3 regions of the Paenibacillus sp. FSL R7-0345 genome follow, and region 2 is predicted to be linked to each of the others. Evidence: riboswitches for the same ligand, from Rfam matches in the RefSeq annotation. Region 2 holds a riboswitch; each other region holds the start of a gene.

What was found. Region 2 has a riboswitch for cyclic di-AMP ahead of NST84_RS02490 (hypothetical protein). Riboswitches for the same ligand answer to the same signal wherever they lie in the genome.
Region 1: another riboswitch for cyclic di-AMP. It lies ahead of NST84_RS00155 (G5 domain-containing protein); the one in region 2 lies ahead of NST84_RS02490 (hypothetical protein).
Region 3: another riboswitch for cyclic di-AMP. It lies ahead of NST84_RS00515 (C40 family peptidase); the one in region 2 lies ahead of NST84_RS02490 (hypothetical protein).

The regions. Positions count from the first base shown of each region.
Region 1 is NZ_CP152002.1:34,064-37,339, reverse strand. It holds gene rnmV (ribonuclease M5) at 1-129, opposite strand, end outside; gene NST84_RS00155 (G5 domain-containing protein) at 280-1,446, opposite strand; cyclic di-AMP (ydaO/yuaA leader) riboswitch at 1,738-1,967, opposite strand; gene NST84_RS00150 (TatD family hydrolase) at 2,166-2,936, opposite strand; gene NST84_RS00145 (HD domain-containing protein) at 2,991-3,276, opposite strand, start outside.
Region 2 is NZ_CP152002.1:573,426-576,701, reverse strand. It holds gene NST84_RS02505 (ThuA domain-containing protein) at 1-485, opposite strand, end outside; gene ytxJ (bacillithiol system redox-active protein YtxJ) at 723-1,049, shown strand; gene NST84_RS02495 (glutaredoxin family protein) at 1,046-1,285, shown strand; gene NST84_RS02490 (hypothetical protein) at 1,373-1,780, opposite strand; cyclic di-AMP (ydaO/yuaA leader) riboswitch at 1,887-2,086, opposite strand; gene NST84_RS02485 (hypothetical protein) at 2,231-2,437, opposite strand; gene NST84_RS02480 (TraB/GumN family protein) at 2,571-3,276, opposite strand, start outside.
Region 3 is NZ_CP152002.1:106,440-109,715, reverse strand. It holds gene NST84_RS00525 (M1 family aminopeptidase) at 1-624, shown strand, start outside; gene NST84_RS00520 (hypothetical protein) at 636-1,466, shown strand; cyclic di-AMP (ydaO/yuaA leader) riboswitch at 1,690-1,828, shown strand; gene NST84_RS00515 (C40 family peptidase) at 1,901-2,329, shown strand; cyclic di-AMP (ydaO/yuaA leader) riboswitch at 2,709-2,853, shown strand; gene NST84_RS00510 (C40 family peptidase) at 2,901-3,276, shown strand, end outside.

The sequences.
Region 1 (3,276 bases), 540 kb from region 2:
CAGCGCAATCTTGGCAATTACCTTGCGGTCCACTGCTGAACCGCCCGTCTCTATCGTATCGGCCTCCACCGCCCGTTTAACGGCAACCGTATCGCTTTTGCCTTCCACTACAATTAATTCCTTGATCATATATATATGCTCCTTCCCTTACAACACAAAAAGAAGAGGATTCGCTCCTCTTCTTTTTGGCTAAAGAATGTATAAGTGATGAGCTAGCCCGTTCATAAAGTGCTATCCCCACTATATCTTATAAACCGCTAATTTGCAAAAGACGTGGCCTTAATTCAGCTCCGGCTTCACTGGTCCAATGACGTATACCGTCCGGGACTTCCGTCCGAAATTACGGGCGTGGCTTAGTGAATCGTAGTAGACATCGATCTTGTTGCCTTTAATGGCACCGCCTGTATCCTCTGCACGGCGGAATCCCAATCCCTCAATGTACACCCACCAGCCGATAGGTATTACATCCGGATCTACAGCAATGGTACGGCCTTCAGTTACGCGTGTTCCAGAAGCCGTCTTGGTTCCAATACCGGGCTCTTCTGAAGAGTAAGCCGTCATCGAAACATTCTTGATCATTCTCTTGTACTCAAAGTCTACGCCTGCCTTATGCGCGACGTTCGTTGTTGCTGCTACTTTTTTAGCAGAGCTGGAGGTAGTTGTTTTGGTTTGGGTTGGGGTTGTTGCTGCAGCAACAACAGGTGTCGGAAGCTTCTTGGTACCAACGGCAATAATCTTGTCTTTGGTCACAGTCTGCACTTCCTTGCCGATCATGGTCTTGGAGACCAGTTCACCATCCTGATAGATCTTCTGGTAATGCTGGATGATGGCGCCCGGCTTGCCTGCCTGTGCAACTCTTACGTCTCCCTTATACAGGGAAGGATCTGCGGTTTTGATGACTTTGAAAGGCAAGCTTACTGTCTGCTGTACCGTTTGTTTGGTAATACGGACAATCTTGACTTTCATGTCAGATGTAACTGCGGTATCTAGCGAAGGGAAAATCTTGTCGTCGCCATCCAGACTGTAGCCCAGCTTGGATATGGCATCCCCGAGCGATTCCTCGGTGGTGTACAGCGTCTTAGTTGCGCCGTCTGCAGTAAGCGTAAGCTTCTGCGCACGGGTAATCGTAACACGGTCGCCGTCCTGTATTTCATCGCTAAGGCCTATGGATACTTGGTCATGCGCTGTAAGGCTAATCTGTTCCTTAGCCAGCACGTCGCTGAGCAGCGATTCACGCGTTTCAAGCGTACGCACTTCTCCGTCTATTACTAAGTTAATTACTTTATTGCCTTGGCCGTGTACGTACAGCAGAATTAACAGCGCGATAACAATCGATACCGCACCTGCAAGTGAAAGTACGCGAGGATTCACCTGCTTTAACCGTAATGCGAAAGACCTGCTGGATGATTGCGAATCATGGGATACTTCTGGTTGGAATACGCCCATTCTCTCCATCCTCCTTACATAGCCCCGTCGTCCAAATAGTATATCAAAGTTGACTGAATCATATCTGACGAAACTAGGTTTGAGATTGCAACAGGATACGCCCGCATAACTTCAGCGTTTCCTGCTCATGGATCGCCTGCCCGGCATAAGAACTCCCACAACCTGTTATATAACAGTATGCTGGGGACAGCCGCATTATTCATAACAAAAAAAGCCAAAAAGAGTTCTATAGAGGACTCTTTCGTGGCTTCTCCGGGTGTTAGAATACGCGGGAATGTTTATGCACGAGGTTTCCTCTCTTACTTGCGCTTACGGGGTTAGCTGTCGGGTTCGGGCATAAGAGAGACGCCCTATCTCAGGTCACCCGCTCACGGCGGTTGCCCTCAAATTCACCCCAAAGACCACGTGAAGAAATCAAATAATGTCTGCGGCACATCTTGTGTTGTACTCTATGTACGCCCATGCGGCAGTGCAATATTGGTTCCCCCGTTCTCCATACGGAGACTCAGCGAGACGATCCATGAATCAGTGACTGTCACAGTAACAACAGCTCACTGCACTGAAAAGATGATATCCTGTTTTGATGCATGTTGTAAAGGACGGTTCAACCACGTTTACGCAAAAAAATGATTAAAATATTGTAATATTCGTCCATTTTAAGATTAAAATGATTTAATATATCGGTTATACTTCTTTTTTCACCGGTTTTCCTCCCGATTTCAGACAATCCCAAATCGTACCAGTGCGTTCGCATACGTAATTTCCGCTAATTCCTGTAAATCAATCCCTTTTATTTCCGCCGCTGCTTCTGCAACTAATTTAACATAACTGCTCTCATTCCGCTTGCCTCTGAAGGGGTGTGGAGTCAGATAGGGGGAGTCTGTTTCGATCAGCAGGCGGTCCAGCGGCGTCTTCGCCAGCACCTCTTTGGGCACCCTGGCGTTCTTGAATGTGATTGGCCCGCCGAAGCCCAGATGAAAGTCCAGGTCGAGACACATTTTTGCCGTTTCCCAGCTGCCTGAGAAAGAGTGCATAACCCCGCCCACTTCATTTGCCTTCTCTTCCCGCAAAATCCTTACTACGTCCTCATGGGCATCACGGTTATGAATACAGATTGGCATGTTCAGCTCCCGGGCCAGCCCGATCTGCTTGCGGAGTACTTTATGCTGTACCTCTTTCGGAGAAGTATCCCAGTAATAATCCAGACCGATTTCCCCGATGGCAACCACCTTCGGATGACTGCACAGCGAAGCGATCCATTCCAGATCCCCCTCCATCATGTCAATAGCATCAACCGGATGCCAGCCGACAGCTGCATAAATATAATCATAGGTCTCGGCCAGCTTCATGGTTGTGGGGATGGTTTCCCGGTTAAAACCGATATTGATCATCTTTGTTACTCCGGCCTCCCTTGCCCGGGAGATCACTTCCTCGCGGTCTTCATCAAATTGTGGAGCATCCAGATGGGTATGTGTGTCAAATAGTCGCATAGTGCAGCTTCCTTTCTTTCTTCATTTCTATGATGAATGCCAACTTTTTTTGTATTATTTTGCAAAAATCTCGGCCACTGACGTTGGCAGCTGCGCAAGTGCCTTATTCAGCTTGTCCTGCGGGAAATACAAGTGGTATCTGCCGCGGTGAATTCCGCTGATAGAGCGTACAATATCGGAAACCTCGGAGATTTCCTTCAGCCTGTCATGGCGGTCCAGCAGCAGAATCTGTTTACTGTCGAAAGCATCTCCCGGACGGAATACATCATAGGGAAGATCTGTCGGAAAATCAATTTCAAGGTCGTATTCTGCATTCAGCCCGGCTGCGGCAAAGCTGCGG
Region 2 (3,276 bases):
AGATATTCCGCCAGCACCGTTGTCTCAAAATACGGCTGCATATCAAAGTAGTACGGCTCGTCCTCGATTACAAAATCCTCAATCCCCTGGACAATCGGATGCTCCCGGACCGCCGCCGGAATATTGATTCCAAGCGCCGTATAGTCAGGGTGATGGGTAAAATGTCCGCCCAGCATCACACCAAGCTCCTGATTACGCTGCATGGAGATGCCGTTATGGACAACCAGCAGGCCGCCGCCACCTGCTACATATGACAGCAGCGCCCCGCTGTGGGCAGGTGCAATTTTGTGGTCGGAGAACTCCGTGTAAGACACAACCAGCGAATATTCCGCCAGTGTCTGCGGGTTCAGCAGCCCGAAATCCTCGGAAGGCTCAACCGTAAAGGCAGGCGACAGAATCTCCTTAAACTCCTCGTCCACTCCGGCAAAAGGATGATATTTCACGTCGGTATAGCTGCCCAGTGCAAGGGCTTTCAATTCTGGCATCAGAGATCACACCTCTTTCCTTTCAAGGCTGTTTTGACCGTAAAGCCTGTCTCCCTCACCTTAGCACGCCCCCCAGGTTTTTACAACGTTCGGAAGCTCCCGGATGGCGGCAGCGGAATGCTGCAAGCTTTCTTTTGCTTTAATTTTTAACTATGCTACAATCATAGTTACAGGTTAACAGCTATGTTTAACCGGCAGTACTGCTTACTAATTTTGTATCCCAGGAGGGTGATATCGATGTCTATTCAACAGCTGCATACTTCTGACGAACTGCACCAATATGTCGGGCAACCCGGCAAAAAACTGCTTTTCAAGCACAGCACAACCTGCCCGATCAGCGCCAAAGCGCATGAGGAGTTCCAGGCTTATGTTCAAAGCTCGGATACACCGGCAGCGATTGTCCATGTTATTGAGGACCGTCCGGTCTCCAATCAGATTGCCGAGGAGTTCGGCATCAAGCATGAATCCCCGCAGATTTTCCTGCTGGACGGCAGCGAAGTGAGCTGGAACACCTCCCACTGGAAAATTACCCGTAACGCCATCAAGGAGGCCGTTGAGCAATGAGCCAGCCGGTAATTGTCTATTCCACCGCAGGCTGCAGCGACTGCAATCAGGTTAAGCAGCTGCTCACCAATGAGGGCATTCCCTTTGAAGTGCGCGATATTATGGCCAGCGCAGTGTATCAGGAGGAAGTTGAAAAGCTTGGTTTCATGGGTATCCCTGTAACGGTATCCGGCGACCGTGCCATTAAAGGCTTCAACCTGCCTGAGCTTCAGGAACTGATTGCGGCTGCAAGGTAACGTCACTTTTTACTCTGTACAATAAAAAGGTATTCCCTGGTCCGAAGCCCGGGGAATACCTTTTTTATTATCATTGCCGGCCTTTCGTTATTCGCACTCCGCCGCCAGATGCCCCACCTGCCCGCTGTGGCTGTAGATCACATTGTCAGCCCCAAGCCCTTTGTAGACTAACCTTGGTCTCATGGAGGTTGTAATTACGGAAATCGGCCCGCTCGTCCATGTCCGGCACATCTGCACATACCGGCAGCATAAGGCGACACTGCTCTCGAACAGATAGATCCGGCCTACCGGGAACGGCGGTCTGAGCCAGGTGTTCAGATGCCGGGTATCCACTTCAAAAATCACCTCAACCCCCAGCTCTGTCAGCCGCTGCTTCTCGGCCGGATTATTGGCGAGGCCTGCGAATCTGCAGCCTTTCATTTTGAGCAGCTTGATAAATTGCTCTCCCGCCTTTGTCGGTGCACAGATTAGTGCATAGTCCTCCTGAACGTCCATTTCCGTCTCCCCTTCCCCTTGCTTCTCTATCTGAATTTATCTATTAAAACACAGCAAAAAACCACAAAGGATTCCCTTTGTGGTCCAGTTAACGGTCACAATGCGCTGATCCTCTCTACAATACGCTTACGAGGTTAGCTGACGGATTCGGGCGTTGAGAGTCGCCCTACCTGTCTGCCGTATTGAGAGTTCACTTCTCATTCAGCTTTCAGGATTCACCCCATAACCGGCCCGGCCTGTTTGCCCCGGCCTCCGGTTGTTGGTTCCCCCGCTTTCCATTACACGGAAATTAAGCGGATATCTTATGAAGTTAGCTTAAACAGATGTATCATACCTTTTGCAGCACCTGCTTGTAAATCGTCAAACCCGGCAAAATAACCTCCGGGGAAGAAGAAAAACACGTAAATAACGCTTACTTTCCGCTTTTACTCTCTGTTTCTTCAAATTGCTTCATTTCTTTTTCCTGCCGGTATTGTTCTTCTTACTGCTCTTGGTAAAACGCAGGAAAGCCATCAGGCAGCCGAGAATCCCCAGACCCAGCAGCAGTGTCTGCAGAGCGCCCAGCAGTGTACTTCCCTCCGGCTGCAGCAGACTGCTGGCTATAATCAGCAGGATGGAAACAGCTACCAGTACAGGTGTTTTTAAATTGATGTTCAAGATTACCACTCCTTAGTACAAAGGTACACTATTGCCGGCGAGATCACCAGCCTTCCGCAGATTAAGCCTTTTTTACACAAAACAAAAACAGGCATCAGCCCTGTCAGGACGATACCCGTTTTTATTATTTCATCTATTTCCGCACTACTGTATATCCCTTATCCTGCAGCAGCTTCACGATGCCGTGCTCACCCAGATAGTGTGCTGCGCCGACTACGATGAAGTACTCCTCGTTTTTGCCGTTCTTGAGATATCCGTCAATTTTGTCGGCCATACCGATGTTGCGGTCAACCAGCATGGCTTTGTAATATTCAGCATCTCCGGAAAAGCTGTTGGTCAGCTGCAGCAGCTGCTCATCATTACCTGATTTCCAGATCTCGGCCATTACATCGACGCTCTCATCAATCTGATCGTAATTTTCAATCGCTGACAGCAGATTAGCCTCCTGCAGCTCTTTGGAGAAGTTGTTGAACATGCCCAGCTGGGATTCGTAGGATTCCAGCTCCATAATCGGAATTTTGCGCTCAATCGCCTTCTGGATAAAGTACAGGTCGATTCCGGCGGAAGCCTCATAGCCGGCCGTCGCTGATTTCAGGCTGCTGAGTGTCGTTTCTGCTACCCAAGGCTTAAACTGGTCCAGTGCATTTGCCTTAACGCCCGCCTGCTTAAGCACCTCGCCCAGCTTGGCATATGTCTCACTGGAGATATGATCCTTCAGCGTCGTACCGTCCTGGTACATACCCATATCCAAAACCAGCTTCTGCGAGGCCTCGTCGGCTGCTTTGCTGATATCAATTTCTACCCCGAGATAATCGGCTTCGGCAAAGGCTTCTTCAAAT
Region 3 (3,276 bases), 470 kb from region 2:
AATCTGGAGACCTGGAAATATGCTGCTGCTGACGGCTACACACGCAATGTATATATCCGCGGCAAGCTGGTACTCAAGGATATCGAGCAGCAGGTCGGCACCAAAACCATGGATGCCATCATGCTGTCCTATGCCCGTAAATACAGGTTCAAACATCCGTCTACGGCTGATTTTCAAAAAGTTGTCGAAAAAGTAACCAAGCAGTCATGGCAGACTTACTTTGACCAGTATGTATACAGCGGCGGAGCACCCGATTTTTCCGTAGACCGCATTACCACCAGCACTGCCAAAAACAGTCCGGACGGCGGAGAAGCCCGCTATGAGGCTACGGTGGAGGTTAGCAATAAGGGCAGCAGCTATGCCAATGTTCCGGTCAAATTCACCTTCACCGACGGGTACACGGTACAGCAATTCTGGAACGGAGAGCAGAAAACGACTGCTTTTCAGCTATCCTACAAAGCCCCTCTGGCCTCTGTTGACATTGATCCCGGACACTCCATTCTCCTGGAGGCTAAGCATCTTAATAATTTCATGCTGGCCGAGCTTGCGCCGAAGACGCTCTCGCGCTGGACGCTAAGTGTAACCAAACTGCTTGAAACTCTGCTCGGAACTCTAGTCTGGTGAGGTGAAGGATAGTGAAAAGAGCGATTTCCCGCAGCTGGATCAGCATGAAGGAGCAATTTTATATTCTGATTCTGCTTTTTATCTACCGGCTGCTCTGGGGCTATTTTTTGTACAGGTTCGTCAGGTCAGCTGTCATTCCGGTCCTGCTGCGTTATCCGGACACCCATGCCGGCGGCAGCGGACTGGGCAGGCTGCTGTATTACATCGAAGGGCAGGCCGCCCTGGGTGCAGATCCGGGGGTCCAGCGCTGGCTCTGGCTGCTGCTCGGGCTGTCTCTGCTGCGGCTGCTGCTCTCCCCCTTTATCCGCGCCGGTCTGCTGCATGAGCTGCATCAGGAGCGCAGGGGGGAGCGCGGACTGTTCTTTTTCCCGGGGATGAAGCTTTACGGGCTCCCGGTGTTTATCTTCAGTCTAGCTGAATGGGCGCTCTCGGCGCTTCCATTTTACTGGCTGCTGCCCAAAATGTATAACCTGCTGTTAGGCGGGCTTCTCGATTATAGGCTCCTGCTGAAGCTTGTGCCTTATCTGCTGGCCTGGATGCTGTATCTGTATATCATCCGTACTGTACTGCTCTACATGCAATTCGGTTATACAGCCGGGACAGGCATGTTCTCCGCGCTGCTGACTTATATGAGGCTGCTTGTTCCTTCTACAGGGGCTTCAATCGCGCTTGGTGCAGGTGGGCTGCTGACATGGCTGCTGTGCGCGTTAACGGGTCTGTTCTATCCGGGACTGCCTGCGCTGCTTCTCCGTCAGGTTGCACCGCTTCCGTCCACCCTGTTCAAAATGTGGGGAATCGCCGCCCAGTATCATCTATGGAGCAGCAAAACATTTCCACAATAATTTTCCGCCAAAACGGCATATTAAAAGAGTCACTGCCTCTGCTTCAGGGGTGTGACTCTTTTGTACTTGGTATTAGAATTACAATGCATTTGCAAAACATCAAAACCTCTGATACAATGATGCCTGTACCATTAGTAACAACTTTGTAATCTTTTGAAACTATTTCGACTAACTGTATGTACCTTATACACTTCAACATTGTCAATCAACAGTCACTGTTCTGGTGCATAAAACGCCAAATTCCCAGCACCGGGAAGTGGGGGAACCATATTTTGGGTGAATTGATCTCGCTTTAGAGGGGTCATAGGGGAACCTTCTACCGAATCCTTAAGCTAACCTCGCAGGCCTTGGAAGGAGTACATCTTTTGAAAAGTCACACATTTTTTCGTACACACCTAAAAAAGAAATGCACCGCAGCAGCGCTGGGTCTTGTGATGGTGTTCACTATGGGGGCCGGAAGTGTCTCTGCTGACTCCAAAATGGATACCGTTATCGCTAAAACCATCGGAGTATCTTATAAAACCGGAGGAACAAGCACTGCCGGATTCGACTGCTCCGGATTTACAAAGTACGTATTCAAGAGCATCGGTCTTACTCTGCCCCGTACCTCCAAAGCACAGTACAGTGTAGGAACAGCTGTTTCCAAAAGCAATCTGCGTGCCGGCGATCTCGTATTCTTCAATACGCTGGGCAGCGGCGTCTCACATGTCGGTATTTACGTCGGTCAAGGAAAATTTGCACAGTCCTCCAGCTCAAAGGGTGTAATCATCAGTTCGCTTAGTCAGGCTTACTGGGCCAACCGCTACGTTGGCGCCAAACGCGTAATGAGCACAACAGCTTACCAGGCTGTCGCTTACGATTGAACATTCCCCACAACTATAACCTCTGACACATAATTGTAACTTATATGGCCCGGACTTGATTATTGCCGTAATCAGCTCCGGGTTTTCCTTTTTTATCCTTATTCTTTCTTTTACACATGTTTAGGGCTTATGAAACACCCCTCTTACTAAAAATTCCAACATTATTTCAGAAAAGGCTTACTTTGCATGTAAATTTGAGCCTTATTAAGCAGAATGCTCTCTTAAAAAGCGCGAATATTATGCACTAATATGTTTTAAGTGATTGCCAACGGCCTCTGTCTTTGCTACAATTATCGCAGTGAGCTTTTAGTAACATTTTTGTAATTATTCAACCGGGTTTTTCAAACGTTTTGTCATAATGTTCTGCCAGCTAATCTAATCAACAGTCGTGCCGAGTTCCCTTACGAAATAAGGGAAACGGGGGAACCGATTTTGGGTGAATTGACCTCCTATTCACAGAGGGGTCATAGGGGACCTTCAACCGAACCCTTAAGCTAACCTCGTAGGCATTTGGAAGGGGTATTTACTTTTGAAGAAGAAGTTAGCCGCCGCACTACTCAGCTTTTCTATTATGCTTACCATCGGGGCAGGAAGCGCTTTCGCTGATTCCAAGATGGATAAAGTCATCGATAAGGCCATCGGTACCAAGTACGTATCCGGCGGAGTATCGACTAATGGTTTTGACTGCTCCGGTTTCACCATGTACGTATTTGATAAGATCGGCATTAACCTGCCGCATCAATCCGGCTCCCAATACCAGATGGGTACTGCTATCTCCCGTGATAATCTGCGGGAAGGCGATCTTGTATTCTTTAATACAAGCGGCCGCGGTGTATCCCATGTCGGCATTTATGTCGGAGAAGGCAAATTCGCACATGCTTCAAGCTCAAAGGGCGTAACTATCAGCTCGCTGAGTGACAGCTACTACGTCAACCGCTACGTTGGCG